Regions from separate parts of the Streptomyces sp. NEAU-W12 genome, predicted to be linked through region 1. Evidence: riboswitches for the same ligand, from Rfam matches in the RefSeq annotation. Region 1 holds a riboswitch; each other region holds the start of a gene.
The links. A riboswitch is a leader RNA that binds a small molecule or an ion and turns the genes downstream of it on or off. The one in region 1 is predicted to bind cyclic di-AMP.
Positions count from the first base shown of each region.

Region 2: another riboswitch for cyclic di-AMP. It lies ahead of ORI94_RS06240 (M23 family metallopeptidase); the one in region 1 lies ahead of ORI94_RS23225 (transglycosylase SLT domain-containing protein).
Region 3: another riboswitch for cyclic di-AMP. It lies ahead of ORI94_RS08775 (M23 family metallopeptidase); the one in region 1 lies ahead of ORI94_RS23225 (transglycosylase SLT domain-containing protein).
Region 4: another riboswitch for cyclic di-AMP. It lies ahead of ORI94_RS00065 (M23 family metallopeptidase); the one in region 1 lies ahead of ORI94_RS23225 (transglycosylase SLT domain-containing protein).

Region 1 covers NZ_JAPJDM010000019.1:46,241-50,442, forward strand. The annotation lists gene ORI94_RS23215 (GNAT family N-acetyltransferase) at 1-963, opposite strand, end outside; gene ORI94_RS23220 (HAD family hydrolase) at 1,159-2,028, shown strand; gene ORI94_RS23225 (transglycosylase SLT domain-containing protein) at 2,120-2,611, opposite strand; cyclic di-AMP (ydaO/yuaA leader) riboswitch at 2,617-2,779, opposite strand; gene ORI94_RS23230 (polyprenyl synthetase family protein) at 3,401-4,202, shown strand, end outside.
Region 2 covers NZ_JAPJDM010000004.1:12,041-16,242, forward strand. The annotation lists gene ORI94_RS06225 (helix-turn-helix domain-containing protein) at 1-398, shown strand, start outside; gene ORI94_RS06230 (DUF6126 family protein) at 395-517, shown strand; gene ORI94_RS06235 (tyrosine-protein phosphatase) at 531-1,328, opposite strand; cyclic di-AMP (ydaO/yuaA leader) riboswitch at 1,843-2,004, shown strand; gene ORI94_RS06240 (M23 family metallopeptidase) at 2,009-3,010, shown strand; gene ORI94_RS06245 (SGNH/GDSL hydrolase family protein) at 3,275-4,060, shown strand; gene ORI94_RS06250 (MBL fold metallo-hydrolase) at 4,166-4,202, shown strand, end outside.
Region 3 covers NZ_JAPJDM010000005.1:234,004-238,205, reverse strand. The annotation lists gene ORI94_RS08780 (M16 family metallopeptidase) at 1-1,195, shown strand, start outside; cyclic di-AMP (ydaO/yuaA leader) riboswitch at 1,420-1,584, shown strand; gene ORI94_RS08775 (M23 family metallopeptidase) at 1,598-2,371, shown strand; gene ORI94_RS08770 (GntR family transcriptional regulator) at 2,625-3,338, shown strand; gene ORI94_RS08765 (HPr family phosphocarrier protein) at 3,528-3,809, opposite strand; gene ORI94_RS08760 (bifunctional GNAT family N-acetyltransferase/acetate--CoA ligase family protein) at 3,986-4,202, shown strand, end outside.
Region 4 covers NZ_JAPJDM010000001.1:17,419-21,620, forward strand. The annotation lists gene ORI94_RS00060 (PrsW family intramembrane metalloprotease) at 1-501, shown strand, start outside; gene ORI94_RS00065 (M23 family metallopeptidase) at 615-1,649, opposite strand; cyclic di-AMP (ydaO/yuaA leader) riboswitch at 1,662-1,819, opposite strand; tRNA gene ORI94_RS00070 (tRNA-Met) at 2,145-2,218, opposite strand; gene ORI94_RS00075 (dihydrofolate reductase family protein) at 2,285-3,418, opposite strand; gene ORI94_RS00080 (sensor histidine kinase) at 3,813-4,130, opposite strand.

The sequences.
Region 1 (4,202 bases):
CAGCAGCTGGAGCGTGGCCCCCAGGCCGGGACGCGTCGCCTCGCCTTCGTGGACGGAGCGTTCGCCCGTTTTCAGCGCGTCCTTGTACTCGGCCGGGCCGCGTCCCATGTCGAGCAGGCCGATGCCCTCGCCGGCCGCCGCCTCGGCCATCCGCAGATGCAGCACGAGCCCCGGCGAGAACTTCGCGAACTCCGGGTCGTACGCCGGGAACCAGCAGGCCAGCACGGAGGCCGAGCGCAGGCCGAAGTGGGCGGCGACGGGACGGTCCCCGGCGTACAGGACGGACAGCGTGCCCGCGCACTCCGCGGCCCGGGTTCCGGCCAGGCGGCCCACGAGCCGGGTGATCCACTCCTGCGCGAACCGGTCGCGACGCCCGGTCCTGCGGTACTGCGCCGACTTCCACCCGATGAGGGTGCGCAGCGCGGCCGGTTCGCGTTCGTCGAACACGAACCGCACGGGGCCGGCCTGGCGGCCGAGCCTGCGCTCCTTGGCCAGGGTGGTCTTCAGGAACTTCGGCGACTGGGCGCGCAGCACGGACTCGTAGGTCTCGTAGCCCTTCTCCACGTCGATGACGAAGGTGGCGTGCTCCCGGGCCGCCTGCGGGACGAACAGGGCCTGGTCCGCCTCCAGGTTGTCGAAGGCGAAGCTCGACAGCGAGCAGGCACGCAGCAGTTCACCGGTCTTCGGCACGAGACCCGGCCGCAGGACGGCGCCCTGGCAGTCCGAGACCCCGAGCCCGATCGCCCGGCCCTGCCCCCACGCGCCCCGCTCGTACGGCAGGAAGCCGGCCGGCTCGGCGGACGCCCCCTCGTACAGCACCGCGACCCGGGCCTGCGGCCGCACCCCGGACACGGCGGCGGCGAACTCCGGTTCCATGAACGGGCTGCGCGGTGTCTTCGAGGCGGCGCGCAGCTCACGCCATCGCTCCTGCTCCCCCTCGCCGAGTTCGTCGAGCCTCAGCACACGTGTGCGTCCACTGTTCACCTGACCCCCCGATCAAGTCCCCCCTGGACACCTGGAAGGTACCGCCCGGGACCACGAGGACGGTAGGTGGCGGAGCATGTTGCCGCCAGGTGGTGCACAGGCCGAGGACGGTGCGCGGGACGGGTGCCCGGGGCGTGGTGAGCCGGGGGCGCGCGGTGTCCGTATTCTCTGATCATGGCCGCACCCACCGATTGCTCGCTCATCGCCACCGACCTGGACGGGACGCTGCTGCGCGGCGACGACACCCTCTCCGACCGCTCCCTCGCCGCGCTGGCGCTGGTGGCGCGGGCCGGTGTCCGGCACCTCGTGGTGACGGGGCGCCCGGCGCCCAGGGTGCGGCCGCTCCTGGACGACCTGGGGTCCACGGGGCTCGCGGTGTGCGCACAGGGCGCGCAGGTGTACGACGCCGGCACGGACCGGCTGCTGTGGTCGGTCACCCTGGACCGGGAACTGGCGGAGACCGCGCTCGGCAAGATCGAGGCCGAGGTGGGGGAGCTGCACGCCGCGGTCGACCAGAACGGGGCGGACGGGCTCACCCTGATCGAGTCGGGCTATCTGATGCCGCACCCGACGCTGCCCGCCGTGCGGGTCGAACGGCGGGACGATCTGTGGGCCCGGCCGATCAGCAAGGTGCTGCTGCGCCACCCCGACCTGAACGACGACGAGTTGGCGGCGGCGGCCCGTGCGGCGGTCGGCTCGCTGGCCACGGTCACGATGTCGGGGCCGGGCACCGTGGAACTCCAGCCGTGCGGTGTCACCAAGGCGACGGGGCTTGCGCTGGCCGCCGAGCACCTGGGGCTGGATCCCGAGCGGACCGTCGCCTTCGGCGACATGCCCAACGACATCCCGATGTTCGACTGGGCGGCCCACGGAGTCGCCATGGCCAACGCGCACCCGGAGCTCAAGGCGGTGGCCGACGAGGTCACCACGTCGAACGAGGACGACGGCGTGGCCGTCGTCCTCGAGCGGTTGTTCGGCGGAGCGGAGCCGCGCGTGCCCCAACACGTGCTGCCCCGCCCCAGGTCCGGGAGGGTGTCCCGGTAGGCCTCGGCGTCCGCCGGTGTGGCCGGTGCCGCCGGCGTTCCGGTGTTCCGGCGTTCCTACGGGCCCGGACGTATCGGATGTCCCAGGTGTCTCAGTAGGCGCCGAAGACGTTGTCGATGGAGCCGTAACGGTCCGCCGCGTAGTTGCAGGCCGCCGTGATGTTCGCGACCGGGTCGAACGGGTCGAAGGCCGTGCCGGGCACGTGGTACGCCTGGAAGGTCGGGTCGATGACCTGGAGCAGGCCCTTCGACGGGGTGCCGGCCATGGCGTTGGAGTCCCACAGGTTGATGGCCTGCGGGTTGCCGGACGACTCGCGCAGGATGTTGCGGTGGATGGAGTCGTAGCTGCCGGGGATGCCGTGCTGCGCCATGACGGACAGCGACTCGCGGATCCAGCCGTCGAGGTTGTCCGGGTACGCGGTCACGGTGCCGGCAGCGGCAGGGGCGGCCGTCGCGGTGGCGGGCGCGGCGGGCGCGGCGGAGGCGGTGGAGGCGCCGAACAGCGGGAGGGCGACCGCCGCGACACCGGCGACGGCGAAGGAGCGGACGAGGCGGGAGTGGCGGGGCGGACCGGATGCGGTCATGTCTGTGTTCCTCTCCTACGCCTGCGAGGTGAGCTGTCGGGTTCGGGCGGGAGAGTGCCCGGCCGTGCCCCTGCGGGCATGGCTTCACCCCGAGCCGTTCCGGGTGTGAACCGGTCCGGCGGCCTACCTGGGTCCCCCGCTCCTGCCGTGCGTGAGTGAGTTCGTCGATGGGTGGCGCGGGCGGCGGCAGGATTCGGCGTCCGCCCGACAAGCCGGGAACGTATGCGAGTGCACTTGTCGGAAACAAGTACGGCCGTCACGGATCGCTCCGCTTGATCTTGTTCCGGGGGTTTTGGGGTACTTGATCCTTTGTGGATGCCGGGAGTCAACTCGCTTTCGGGCAAGGGGAAGTGCCGGTGGGAGCGAGGTGTGGGCGTGGCGGGGTGCGCGTGACTCACTTCACTGGCCGCACCGTGTGGGCGCATTTGCCGCCAAAGGGAAATCTCTTGTTGATTACGGCAAATCAGACTTCGGGGCGGGCGGGGTGGTCCGCGCGCGGGCCCGGCGCCCGGCCGTGCGCCGGGCCGTATCCCGAGGGTGGGGCGCCATGCCCGAAAGGCGGCGAATATCCTGTATTACCTACTGGCCGAAAAGGGTCCGGTGGTGATCCGGTACCGGAGGGCGCCGTGGGGTGCCGTCCACGCGTGCGCGGGTGAGGCCGGGGAACGCGGGTGCTGGCGGTGATCGAAACATGACCGGATACGCTGACTCGAGTGATGTCAGCGACCTATCGACAAACTGGGCAAGACGTCTAAGCGCCAGTGGACACCAGCAGACAGGAGACCCCTCGTGACCGTCGTCGGGCCGTTCGGGCTGAGCGTGCGGGACCAGGCTCTGGAAGCCGATGTCCAGGCCGGGATGACGGCTGTCGAGGAAGGGCTGCTCGAGGCCACGAAGAGTGAGGTCCCCTTCATCACCGAGGCCGCCCAGCACCTGGTGCGGGCCGGCGGCAAGCGTTTCCGGCCGCTGCTCGTGACGCTCGCCGCCCAGTTCGGCGACCCCTACGCGCCCGGTGTCGTCCCGTCCGCCGTGGTCGTGGAGCTGACCCACCTGGCCACGCTGTACCACGACGACGTGATGGACGACGCCACCGTGCGGCGCGGGGTGCCCAGCGCCAACACCCGCTGGGGCAACTCCGTCGCGGTCCTCACCGGCGACTTCCTCTTCGCGCGCGCGTCGCACATCCTGGCCGACCTCGGTCCGGAGGCCGTACGGGTGCAGGCCCAGGCGTTCGAGCGGCTGGTCACCGGCCAGATCCTGGAGACCGCGGGGCCGCAGGAGGGCCGGGACCCGGTCGACCACTACCTGGACGTCCTCGGCGGCAAGACCGGCTCACTGGTCGCCGTCGCCTGCCGGTTCGGTGCCATGATGTCCGGCGCGGACGACGCGGTCGTGGACGTGCTGACCCAGTACGGCGAGCGCCTCGGTGTCGCCTTCCAGCTCGCCGACGACGTACTGGACATCGCCTCCGACTCCCACGAGTCCGGAAAGACCCCGGGCACCGACCTGCGTGAGGGCATCCCGACGCTGCCCGTGCTGCGGCTGCGCGAGCGGGCGGCCCGGCTGGGGCTGGCCGAGGACATCGCTCTGT
Region 2 (4,202 bases), on a different contig from region 1:
AACTGCTCGGTGAGACCGCCGTCGGCCGTGAAGCCGTGGTGCGCGCCGCCGACATGGAGCCGACCACGGTCGGCGGCTGGACCTACCGGCAGGCCGGTTCCCCCGGGCGCGGGATGCAGGCCCTGCGGGTCCAGGTCCCGGAGGGATCCCAGGGCGACATCGTGCGGGTCCACCCCGGCGAGGAGTGGCTGTACGTCCTCAGGGGGCGGCTGCGGCTGCGCCTCGGGGAGACCCCGCACCGCCTCGCACCGGGCGACAGCGCGCACTTCGACTCGCTGACCCCGCACCGCATCGCCGCCGAGGACCCCGACGGGGTCGAGCTGCTGTTCGTCCACACCCTGCTGCAGAGTCCCACGGCCGCCCTGTGCCTGGGCCCCACCCCTGGAGACGTGTCATGAAAGACATGGAGGAGAAGTTCCCCCGCGCCCTGTGGGTGAGGCTGTTCATCTACGTCGTGGTGGGGCACCTCTTCGCGGCCTTCGTCTACCTGCTCTTCGAGCTGGGCGCGAAGGCGTAGCCCTCGGGGGCGCTCAGTCCAGCATGCGTTCGCGCAGCCGCTCCCGGTGCCCGGGGGTGAACCCGAGAGCCTGTTCGAGGTAGGGGTCCACGCCGCCCCAGGTCTCCTCGATCGTCTCGAGGGCGGCCGACAGGTACTCGGCGCGGGCGTCGAACAGCGGGTCGAGCAGCTCCATGACCTCGGGTGAGTAGGCCGAGGCGGAGGTGGAGCTGCGGCGCACCTTGTAGCGGCGGTGCGCGGCGCTGGACTTCAGGTAGTCGTCGAAGATCGCGTCCCGCTCCACGCCCAGCGCGAGCAGCGTCACCGCCACCGACAGGCCCGCGCGGTCCTTGCCCGCCGCGCAGTGCATCAGTGCGGGCAGGCTCTCCTCGGCGAGCGAGATCAGCACGCGGGAGTGCTCAGAGGTGCGCTGCGTCACGGTCGCGCGGTACGAGGCGATCATCCGTTCCGCTCCCTTGCCGTCGGCGAGGATCGCGCGGAGCTGGTCGAGGTCCCCGTCACGGACCATCCTCCAGAACTCGGCGCCGTCGGCCGGGTCGCTCAGCGGCAGGTTCACATTGCGCACGCCGGGCAGTTCGATGTCCCGTCCGTCCAGTCTGTGGTCGGCCGCGTTGCGGAAGTCGAAGACGGTGTGCAGTCCCAGGGAGGACAGGAAGGCGGCGTCCTCCTCGGTGGCGTGTGCGAGGTGGCCGCTGCGGAACAGCACCCCGTGCCGCACCCGGCGGCCGTCGACGGTCGGCAGGCCGCCCACATCACGGAAATTGCGCACACCGGTGAGCTCGGGTTCGGTCGACGGGATCTGCTGCGTCACGGGGGCCCCTCTCCCACTCTGCGCCGCCGGCGCGGCGGCGTCGGCGGGTGTCACCCGACGATACGACATGCCTGGCAGGGGCCATGAGTTGGTGACCGGGCCGGGCGGCGTGGTGTCGCCGGTGTCGAGCCACCGGCGCGGACGGACGCCGGCACGGCCCCTGGGCGGACCCGTCGCCGGACCGGGTTGAATCCTCCCTTCTTCCCTTATTGATGCGTTCTGTCCGTTTAGGTGGTTTCGACCCAACGTGCACCGATAGGAAGGGAGATGGGGGTGAGGTGGTGAGCATCGTCATAGAGGTGACGATGCGTTGTCGCCATGCTCACGTAATTCCCGTGTTTCGCAAGGGGATTCAGGGGGCGTGTAATGCCCGGGGCGACTCTGGGTGACCGTTTTCATGTCAATGGATCACGGAAATGCGCCTTTGCTCGGAAGACCGGGCTTGTTCCTTTGCGTACCGGTCGCCTACGTTCACCATCGATCCGGACAGACGCCTAATCCTGCCGCTGTCCGGAGCCTTCACACTCTGACCCGCGTATGGCAGGAGCGGGGGACCCACAGGTACGACTGCCTGTTCCGGTCTCCGGAACGGCTTGGGGTTAAGCCGCGTTTCGACGCGGCCGGGCATCTCCAGTCCGAACCCGACAGCTCACCTCGTAGGCGCCGGAGAGGAATTCGTCATGCCCGCAAAGGGTAAGCACCGCCGTCCCAGCGCTTTGCGCTTCACCCGCTCCCTCGCCGTCGCCGGAACCGGTGGCGCCGCGCTCGCCCTACCGCTTCTCGGTGCCACCGGAGCGAACGCCGCCCCTGTGCAGGCCGTCCCGGAAAAGGCCGTCCAGTCGTATTCCGTCGCCGCCGCGGCGGCTGACGGCGTGAAGGCCGACGACGGCGGGAAGGACGACGCCCGCACGTACATAGTGAAGGGCGGCGACTACCTGGCGAAGATCGCCGAGTCCGAGAACGTCGACGGCGGTTGGAAGCAGCTCTACGCCGACAACCGCGAGGCCGTGGGCAGCGACCCGTCGCTCATCCACCCCGGCCTGAAGCTCTCGGTCGACGGCAAGGCCGCCGCGACCGCCGCGCCGGAGAAGCCCTCTTCTTCCGGTAAGTCGGCTTCGCCCTCTTCGTCCGCTCCGTCCTCCGCGCCGGAGTCGGCGGCGGCCGGTGAGTCCTCGGAGCGGTCCGCTCCGAAGCCCTCCTCGGGCTCCTCCGAGCAGTCCGCGTCGAAGTCCTCCTCCGCCGTGGTGCCCGCGAACCAGGCCGCGAACACCTCCGGTTACAGCTCGCCGGTGCCCGGCGGCGGTCTCGGCACCGCCTACAAGGTGGCCGGCAGCATGTGGTCCAGCGGCTACCACACCGGTGTCGACTTCGCCGTCCCGACCGGTACCTCCCTGAAGGCCGTGGGCCCGGGCACCGTCGTCTCCGCCGGCTGGGCCGGCTCGTACGGCAACCAGGTCGTCATCAAGCTGAACGACGGCTACTACGCCCAGTACGCCCACCTGTCCTCGCTGTCCGTCTCGGCCGGCCAGGCCGTGAGCGGCGGCCAGCAGGTCGGTCTCGCGGGCTCCACCGGCAACTCGACCGGCCCGCACCTGCACTTCGAGATCCGCACCACGCCGGACTACGGCTCGGACGTGGACCCGGTCTCCTACCTCCGCGGCAAGGGCGTCTCCATCGGCTGACCCCGCGCCACCCCGCCCGGCACGCGCCGAAGGCCGGACCCCGATCCCCGGGTCCGGCCTTCGGCGCGTACGCCCGGAGTGTTCCGTGCGCCACGTCGCCCGCCACCCGACATCCTTCTCCCCAGGGCTACTCCGGAACTGGCCGATGCTGTGCGAGTGGCTTATCTCACCGCCCGTCAATGTCTTCCTACGGTCGCGTAGGTCACATTCGAAGGTGAATCATGTCCGGTTGTGGCAGACGATTCGAAGAATGACGGCAAGGCAGTGATCGGGTCGTACGTGGCGGTGGGGGACAGCTTCACCGAGGGCGTCGGCGACCCCGGCCCCGACGGGGCGTTCGTCGGCTGGGCCGACCGGTTCGCGGTGCTTCTCGCCGACCGGCGCCCCGAAGGCGACTTCCAGTACACGAATCTCGCGGTGCGCGGGAAGCTGCTCGACCAGGTCATGGCCGACCAGCTCCCGCGGGCCGTCGAACTGGCCCCCGCACTGGTTTCTTTCTGTGCGGGCGGCAACGACATCCTGCGCCCCGGCAGCGACCCGGACGAGGTGGCCGAGCGTTTCGAGCAGGCGGTCGCCGCGCTCACGGCGGTCTCCGGCACGGTGCTGGTGACGACCGGGTTCGACACCCGGGGCGTGCCCCTGCTGAGGCATCTGCGCGGCAAGATCGCCACCTACAACGGGCACGTCCGGGCCGTCGCCGACCGGTACGGCTGTCCGGTGCTCGACCTGTGGTCCCTGAGGAGCATCCAGGACCGCAGGGCCTGGGACGCCGACCGGCTGCACCTGTCGCCCGAGGGACACACCCGCGTGGCGCTCCGCGCGGGCCAGACCCTCGGCCTGGACGTCCCGGCCGACCCGGAGCAGGCCTGGCCCCAGCTGCCGCCGCGCGGCAGCCTGCACGTCCGGCGTGACGACGTCCAGTGGGCGCGCGAGTACCTGGTGCCGTGGATAGGACGCAGGCTGCGCGGGGAGTCGTCGGGGGACCACGTGACGGCGAAGGGGATGCTGTCCCCGGGTGACATCAGGGAGCGCATCGCCGCGGTGGCGTGACGCCGGGCGTGGGGGCAGCGGGGAGGGGGCGGGTGCGCGCCCGTCCCCGCGGCCCCGCGCCGACGCACATAATGGAATGTCTGACCGATTTTCCTTGGAGGCGTCGTGGCCGGTATCCGTTCCCAGAGCTCCGGGCTCCGTG
Region 3 (4,202 bases), on a different contig from region 1:
CGACGGCGTCGCCACCATCACCGCGCGGGCGTTCTCCGAGGGCACCGACAAGCACTCCGCCGAGGAGTTCGCCGCCGAACTGGAGCGCTGCGGCGCGACCCTGGACGCCTACGCCGACCACCCCGGCGTCCGCCTGAGCCTCGAGGTGCCGGCCTCCCGGCTCGCCAAGGGACTCGGACTGCTCGCCGACGCCCTCAGGGCGCCCGCGTTCGCCGACGGCGAGATCGAGCGTCTCGTCCGCAACCGCCTCGACGAGATCCCGCACGAGCTGGCCAACCCGTCCCGCCGCGCCGCCAAGGAACTCTCCAAGGAGCTGTTCCCGGCGACGTCGCGCATGTCCCGCCCGCGCCAGGGCACCGAGGAGACGGTCGCCGGCATCGACTCGACGGCCGTACGCGCCTTCTACGAGAGGCACGTCCGCCCCGCCACCGCCACCGCGGTGGTCGTCGGCGACCTCACCGGCACCGACCTGGACGAGTTGCTCGGCGACACCCTCGGAGCCTGGACCGGACCGGCCGCCCAGCCGCGGCCCGTCGCGCCGGTCACCGCCGACGACACGGGCCGCGTCGTGATCGTGGACCGCCCCGGCGCCGTACAGACGCAGCTGCTCATCGGCCGCGTCGGCGCGGACCGGCACGACCGCGTGTGGCCCGCGCAGGTGCTCGGCACCTACTGCCTCGGCGGCACCCTCACCTCCCGCCTGGACCGCGTCCTGCGCGAGGAGAAGGGCTACACCTACGGTGTGCGGTCGTTCGGCCAGGTCCTCAGGTCCGCCCCGGACGGCACCGGCGCGTCGCTGCTCGCCATCAGCGGCTCCGTCGACACCCCGAACACCGGACCCGCCCTGCAGGACCTGTGGACGGTGCTGCGCACCCTCGCCGCGGAAGGCCTCACCGACGCCGAACGCGACGTCGCCGTGCAGAACCTGGTGGGCGTGGCACCGCTCAAGTACGAGACCGCCGCGGCCGTCGCCGGCACCCTCGCCGATCAGGTGGAGCAGCACCTGCCCGACGACTACCAGGCCGAGCTGTACCGGCGGCTCGCCGCCACCGGCACGGTGGAGGCGACCGCGGCGGTGGTGAACGCCTTCCCGGTGGACCGCCTGGTGACCGTCCTGGTCGGTGACGCGGCGCAGATCAAGGAGCCCGTCGAGGCGCTCGGCATCGGCGAAGTCACGGTGGTGTCCGCCGAGTAGACGGGCCGTCGGCGGCCGTTTGGCCGCACGCCGGACACGCACGCGGGCGGGGCCCTGGTGACGAGAACGCCACCAGGGCCCCCTGGTGTCCTGATTGGTCCGGGAGATACCTGTCTGCCCTGTGGGATGCGCTACAAAATCCGGGATCCGTTTGGGGAGGGAAAGCCGTCCCGTTTAGCGTCAGGCGGTCTGTTCGTCGGGCAGTGCGCCGCACCCGCGGCACCGGACAGTCATCGCCGAGTCCCCGTACGGCGCGAGCCAGGGGAGCCGGGGACCCGTCAGCAGTCCCTGGGGTGAATCGGACGCCCGCGCGTGTCGCGAGGGGGTCCGTAGGAGACCTTCCTGCTCCGAACCCGTCAGCTAACCCGGTAGGCGAGAAGGAAGGAAAGGACCACCCTGTACATGGCGTTCACCCGCGCCACCGGAAAGCACCGCCGTCCCAGCCGCGTGCACCGCGGCACCGCCAGGGCGGCGGGCGCCGCGGCTCTCACCACCACCGGTGTCATCGGCTCCCTCTCCGCTCCGGCGCTCGCCGCCGAACCCGCCGCGGGGCAGACCGGCCTGACCCCCGTGGTCACCATGGGCGACGAGGCCGCCGCCCGGGTCGACGCCCAGGCCTCCGCCCAGCACGAGGCCGCACGCGAGGCGGCCCAGGCCGCCGCACGCGAAGCCGCCGAGGAGGCCGCCCGGGAGAAGGCGGCCGAGGAGGCCGTCAAGGCCCGCGAGGCCGAGGAACGCGCCGCGCGTGAGGCCGAGCGCAAGCGCCTCAACACCTTCGTGTCCCCGATCGCGGGCTCGTACGTCTCGACCGGCTATCTGTCCGGCGGTGCCGTCTGGTCCTCCGGCACCCACACCGGTGTCGACTTCCACGCCGCGAGCGGCACCCCCGTGCTCTCGGTCGGCATGGGTACCGTCGTCGAGGCCGGCTGGGGCGGCGCCTACGGCAACCAGGTCGTGATCAAGATGCACGACGGCACGTACACCCAGTACGGCCACCTGTCGTCCGTCGGCGTCTCGGTGGGCCAGCAGGTCACCCCGGGCCAGCAGATCGGCGTCTCCGGCGCCACCGGCAACGTCACCGGCGCGCATCTGCACTTCGAGGCCCGCACCACCGCCGGGTACGGCTCCGACATCGACCCCGTCGCGTACCTCCGCGCGCACGGAGCGAACGTCTGACCGGGGACGCGTTCCCCGGCCGCCGTGCGCACCTCGACGTCCGTGTGGTCCCCTGACGCCCCAGGTGTCCGCTTTCGCGGAATGGCCCCGACTCGGCTCTCCGAGTCGGGGCTTTCGGTGTTTCCGGCGGACCGTTGTCCAAAAAACGAACATGATTTCCGGCCCGCCGTCGGAAATCCTCGCGCGTTGCAATAGAGTCACGGAACAGGTGTCACCCGTTGACGTTGTGCGGGGATCAATTCGGAGGTCGGTCATGCGTATTCCGGCGCACTCGGTGTGCACGGCGATCCGGGACGACATCGTCTCGGGTGTCTACGAGCGTGGCGGCCGGCTGACCGAGGAACTCCTCGCCCGCCGCTACGGTGTCTCGCGCGTCCCCGTCCGGGAGGCCCTGCGCACCCTGGAGGCCGAGGGCTTCGTGGTCACCCGGCGGCACGCGGGCGCGTGCGTGGCGGAACCCACCGAGCAGGAGGCCGCCGACCTGCTGGAGATGCGGCTGCTGCTGGAGCCGCTCGGCGCCCTGCGTGCCGCGCAGCGCCGCACCGAGGCCCATCTGAAGGTGCTGCGCGGTCTGGTCCGGCTGGGCCAGGAGCGGGCCCGGCAGGGTCACAGCGACGACCTGCGCTCCCTGGGCGGCTGGTTCCACGAGACGCTCGCCCAGGCGTCCGGCAGTCCGGCGCTGACGTCGACGCTGATCCGGCTCCGGCACAAGATCGGCTGGATGTACGAGGTGCGGGGGGCGAGGGACCCCGTGGAGTGCTGGGCGGAGCACGGCGCGATCGTCGACGCCGTGGTGCGCGGCGACGGCGAGCGCGCGCGTGCGGTCATGGCGCTGCACACCGAGCGGGCCACCGCCGCCCACCGCCCGCGCTTCACCGCGGGGGCCGGGCGCGCGGACCGGGCGGCCCGTGCCGAGCGTGTGAGGAACTCGCAACATCCCGTAAACACACCGAGCCTCCGGCATTAACACGGAGACCGTATACAAGAGAAGGAAATTCGGTGGAAGTGAAATCCGCCTGCCGTTTTCCGTGAACGCCTGATTGTGTGCGGGGGAGTGGCGGCCGGATGAGCCGGGGGGCTGGTAAAACGCGCCCCCTGAAAAAAGGGCGCCGCGACCCCCGCAAGGGGTGCCGCGGCTCCGTTTTTTCCGGGCGTCTCACACGGTCTCGGGGAGTTCCTCGAGGCCTTCGGAGACCAGCTTCGCCAGCCGGTCGAGGGCGGCGTCGGCCCCCTCGGCGTCGGAGGCGAGGACGATCTCCTCGCCCCCCTGGGCGCCCAGGCCCAGAACGGCCAGCATGGAGGCCGCGTTGACGGGGTTGCCGCCGGCCTTGGCGATCGTCACCGGGACGCCTGTGGCCGTGGCGGATCGGACGAAGATGGAGGCGGGACGGGCATGGAGGCCCTCGGCCCAGCCGACGTTGACGCGGCGCTCAGCCATGTGTTGCTGCCCTTCGAAGTTCAGGTTGTCTAGACCAGTTTTCCATATCGTGAAGCAAGCCGGGGAGGGGCACTCGCCCCCGCTCCCCGGCGGCACCGGACCGCGGCCCCGGTCCGGTGCGTGCCCCCACAGACTGCCTCGCGCCGTTGCCGTACGCGAGCCGTACTCTGGGGCCCATGCAGATCTCGTCGGACCGGCATGAGTACCCCGCCCACTGGGAGGCCGACGTGGTGCTGCGGGACGGCGGCACCGCGCGTATCCGCCCCATCACCGTCGACGACGCCGAGCGCCTGGTCAGCTTCTACGAGCAGGTGTCGGACGAGTCGAAGTACTACCGTTTCTTCGCGCCCTACCCCCGTCTGTCCGCCAAGGACGTGCACCGCTTCACGCATC
Region 4 (4,202 bases), on a different contig from region 1:
CTGACCTGGCTGGTGGTGTGGACCCGGCAGCGCGAGCTGCGGACCGTACGGGAGGAGCTGCCCGCGTACGTCAGGGCCGGCTGGCTGACCCCGGCCCAGCCCTACGCGCTCGGCTCGATGCGGGCCCGGCGCATCGCCCGGCGGTACGCGCACCGGCACGGCGGCCGGACCGCTGCCCGCGCTGTGGCCCAGTACGGGGCGTACGCGACGTCGCTGGCGTTCCTGCGCCACCGGGGGCGCCGCGGCCGCGCGGGTGCGGACTTCGTCGTACGGGAGCACGAACTGCTGCGCGAGATGTGGCACCGCCGCGACACGGCCCGCCCGGCCCTGGAGCACGCGGCCCGAGCCGTCGCACCGCCCGCCCCGCCCCGGCCGGCGCACGGTCCGTACGGCGTGCCCGAGGCGTACGGGGGGCACCGCGTGTACGGCCCGTACGGCGCCGTGGACCCCGGTCGCCCGGCGCCCGGGCCGAACCCGTACGCGCACCCGTACCGCCCCTGACACCGCCCCGGAAACGCCGGACCGGCAGTCCTGACGTCGGGGGGCGTCGTCAGGACTGCCGGGGCTGTGGCTGTGCGGGGCGCAGGATGCGGAGGCCGGCCGGGGCCGGGGGCTCAGACGGTGAGGCCCTTCGACTGCATCCAGGCCATCGGGTCGATGCCCGAGGCGGAACCGGCCGGGTGCACCTCCAGGTGGAGGTGGGCGCCGGTGGAGTTGCCGGTGGAGCCGACGCGGCCGATCACATCGCCGGTGTTGACCTGCTGGCCGACGCTGACGCTGATGGAGGACTGGTGGGCGTACCAGATCTCGGTGCCGTCGTCGAGGGTCAGCACGGTCTTGTAGCCGTACGAGCCGTCCCAGCCGGCGGAGGTGATCGTGCCGGTGTGGACCGCCTTGATCAGCGTGCCCGTGGGGGCGGCGAAGTCCAGGCCCGTGTGCTGGCCGGAGGACCAGTAGGCGCCGGCCTGACCGAAGGTCGAGGAGATGGTGTACGAGGAGGTGGGCAGCGCGTACTGCCTGGCCAGTTCGGCGAGACGCTCGGCCTCGGCCTTCTTCTCGGCCTCCTCCTCCGCCTTCTTCTTCGCCGCGGCGGCCTTCTCCTCGGCCTCCTTCTTCGCGGCGGCGGCCTGCTCCTCGGCCTCCTTCTCCGCCTTCGCGGCGGCTTCGGCGGCGGCCTGCTCCTCGGCCTGGCTCTGCTGCTGCTCGACCTGCGCCATGATCCGGGCGCGCAGCACCTCGCCGGCGTCGGAGGTGCTGCCCTGCTCGGCCTCGTCGGCGACCGTGCCGATGCTGCTGAGCGGGGTGGCGGAGCCCTGGGGGGTTTCCTCGTCGGAGATGAGGGAACCAACAGAGGGAAGGTCCGGCACGGAGATGGAGACCGGCGGCTTGCCGGTCTGGGCGCTGGCCATGCCGCCACCGGCGACAGCGGCTATGACACCGACGCCCAGGACGGTGGAGCTACGGGCGAGGCCTCCGCCGCGCTGCTTGCCGACACGATGACGGCCGCGCACGGGGCGAACGGACTCCGCGGTGGGGTTCCACTCCTCGAAGGGGCCCTCGTCGGTGCGGATGCCGCCGTAGCCGAAGGTGTCGCTCTCGTGCTGGCTCGGCATGAAGGGGGCCTCGGGGGCAGGCCGGTTGGACGCCACGTGGGGCGCACTCCTTTCCTTCCTTCTCGCCTACCGGGTTAGCTGACGGGTTCGGAGCAGGAAGGTCTCCTACGCGCGTATACCGCCCGTGTCTCCACGGGTGCATCCGCGCGATTCACCCCAAGATGTTGGTTCCCCGGTTCCCTTGCGGGATTCGGCGCGTGCGCACGGAGCCGACTCGTGTGCCGGCTGGGACGACCGCGCTGCGTTATCGAACGTTAATAGACGCGAGGACCGTATTCCAAGCCGTTCCTCTTGATCGTTAACGATTTCCGCACGGACTTAAGCGCCAGCGCCGGTCAAAACCGGGCGAGTTGGCTTCACCGCTCTCGTCACACCCGAGCTGACGGTACGTCAATTGTTATGCGCAGCGGGGCGACTCGATCACCTGGCGTGACATCTGTGCGCAAGGGCCCTGGGACGCACTCTCGAAACGGGGCGGACGGAAACGGCCGAGGGCCGGAACCCTTTCGGATTCCGGCCCTCGGCCTTCAGTAGCGGGGACAGGATTTGAACCTGCGACCTCTGGGTTATGAGCCCAGCGAGCTACCGAGCTGCTCCACCCCGCGTCGTTGTGTTCACCAGCATACGGCATCCGCGGGACACTCCGCACACGCGTTGCCGCCGCCCTCGCGTCACCGGCCGATCAGATGGCCGTTCGGCGCCTCGGCGGCCTCCTCGTGCTCCGGCAGGACGACGACCAGGGCGCCCCCCGCCGCCAGTACTCCGCTGCCGTCGGCGCCCGCCACGAAGGTGTCCGGCTCCCGCCACGCGGTGACCACCCGCCGTACTCCCGCGTCCAGGACCAGCCGGGCGCAGGGCACCGGACGGGAGGCGCGGCGGGCACAGGGTTCCAGACTGGAGTACACGGTGGCGGTCGCGAGCCGCGGGTCCGCGGGGTCGGTCCTGGCGAGGGCGGCCTCCTCGGCATGCACCACCGGATCACCGCCCTCGCGGGAGTGGCCCCGCGCCAGCTCGGTGCCGTCGGCGGCGACGACCACCGCGCCCACACTGAACGCCGTCTCCGAGGGCGGGCACCGCTTCGCCAGTTCGCAGGCGAGGGCCAGCCAGTGGTGGTCGGCGGCGACAGGGAGCGGACCGGCGCCGGGAGCGGTGGGTTCGTAGCGCATGAGGACGACGTCGCCGACCGGGCGGGTCTCCAGCAGCCGCAGCCGGCCGCCCTGGTAGGTGCCGGGGCCGAAGAGACGGGCGGCGTCCGGGTCACCGACGAAGAGCGGGGCGAGGACCAGTTGGAGCTCGTCGGCGAGGCCCTGGGTGAGGAGCTGGGTGTGGATCAGGCCGCCGCCCTCGACCATGAGCCGCCGGACGCCGTACGCGTCGTACAGGTGTGTCAGGAGGCGGCGCCAGTCGAGCTCGGCGCCGAGGGGCACGATGTCGGCGGCGAGACCGTGGGCGCGGGCGCGTTCGGCGCCCCTGCCGGTCGTGTAGAGGACCTTCGCGCCACCGGTGTGCCAGAACCGCGCCTCCGGGTCCAGGTCGCCCGAGCCGCTGACGGTGACCTTCAGCGGGTAGGCGGGCCGGCCTTCGGCGACCCGGGCGGCACGCCGCTCGGGCGCGTTGACCAGCAGCCGGGGGTTGTCGGCCCGGATCGTGCCGGCGCCGACCAGGATCGCGTCCACCGACGCCCGTACCTCGTCGACCCGGTCGAAGTCCTCCGGGCCGGACAGCAGCAGCCGCTCGGGGCCGGTGTCGTCGAGATACCCGTCGAGCGAGACGGCGGCGGACAGCAGGACGTACGGGTGGGGCATCGACGGCGCTCCTGACGGGGACGGCGGACGGGACAGGGCGGGACAGGGCAGGGCCGGACCGGACCGGGTGAAGAGAGTCTTGCACCCGGTGCGCTCCCGCGCGGAGGGGAAGCCGTGCGGTGTGCCACCGCCACGTGGCGCGGAACCGTGCGGCGTGGAAACGGCGGTGTCCCCGCCACACCCGGCGGCCCCGCCACACCCGGCGGCCGGCCCGTGACGAAGGCCCTTCCCCCACCTCGTGGGTGTCCTCCGCCCCCCTCGTTTGGGTGGTGTCGTGGTCGCCGGCGAGGAGGATGCGTGTCGGCGCGCCGTCGCTCCCGGCACCGGCCGGGGTCCCGGTCCCGGCGCCGGCGGGTGTGCCGGACGGGGTGCGGGGGGGGGAAGCCGGGGTCGGTCATGTCCGGGTTTTCCGGTCGGGGAGGGCGGTCAGGGACGGAGGGGTCCGCACGGGCACGGGCCCCCGCCCCGGAGCGGGGACGGCGCGGCGCACGAGGGCCCCGCCTCCGGCGGCCGGGCCCACATCGAGGTCGGCGCCGACGAGCAGGGCCCGCTCGCGCATCCCGAGCATGCCGGCGCCCTCGGACGCCACACCGATGCCCCGGCCGTCGTCCCGGACGCGCAGCTCCACTCCGGAGGGGGTGCGGCACAGGGAGATCTCCGCGCGGCGGGCGTGCGCGTGCCGGGCGATGTCGGTGAGCCCTTCCTGGGACACCCGGTAGAGGACCGGTTCGGGCTCCGGGCCCGGATCGGGCAGCCGGGCCCCCGCGAGGATGAGGGCTGCCCC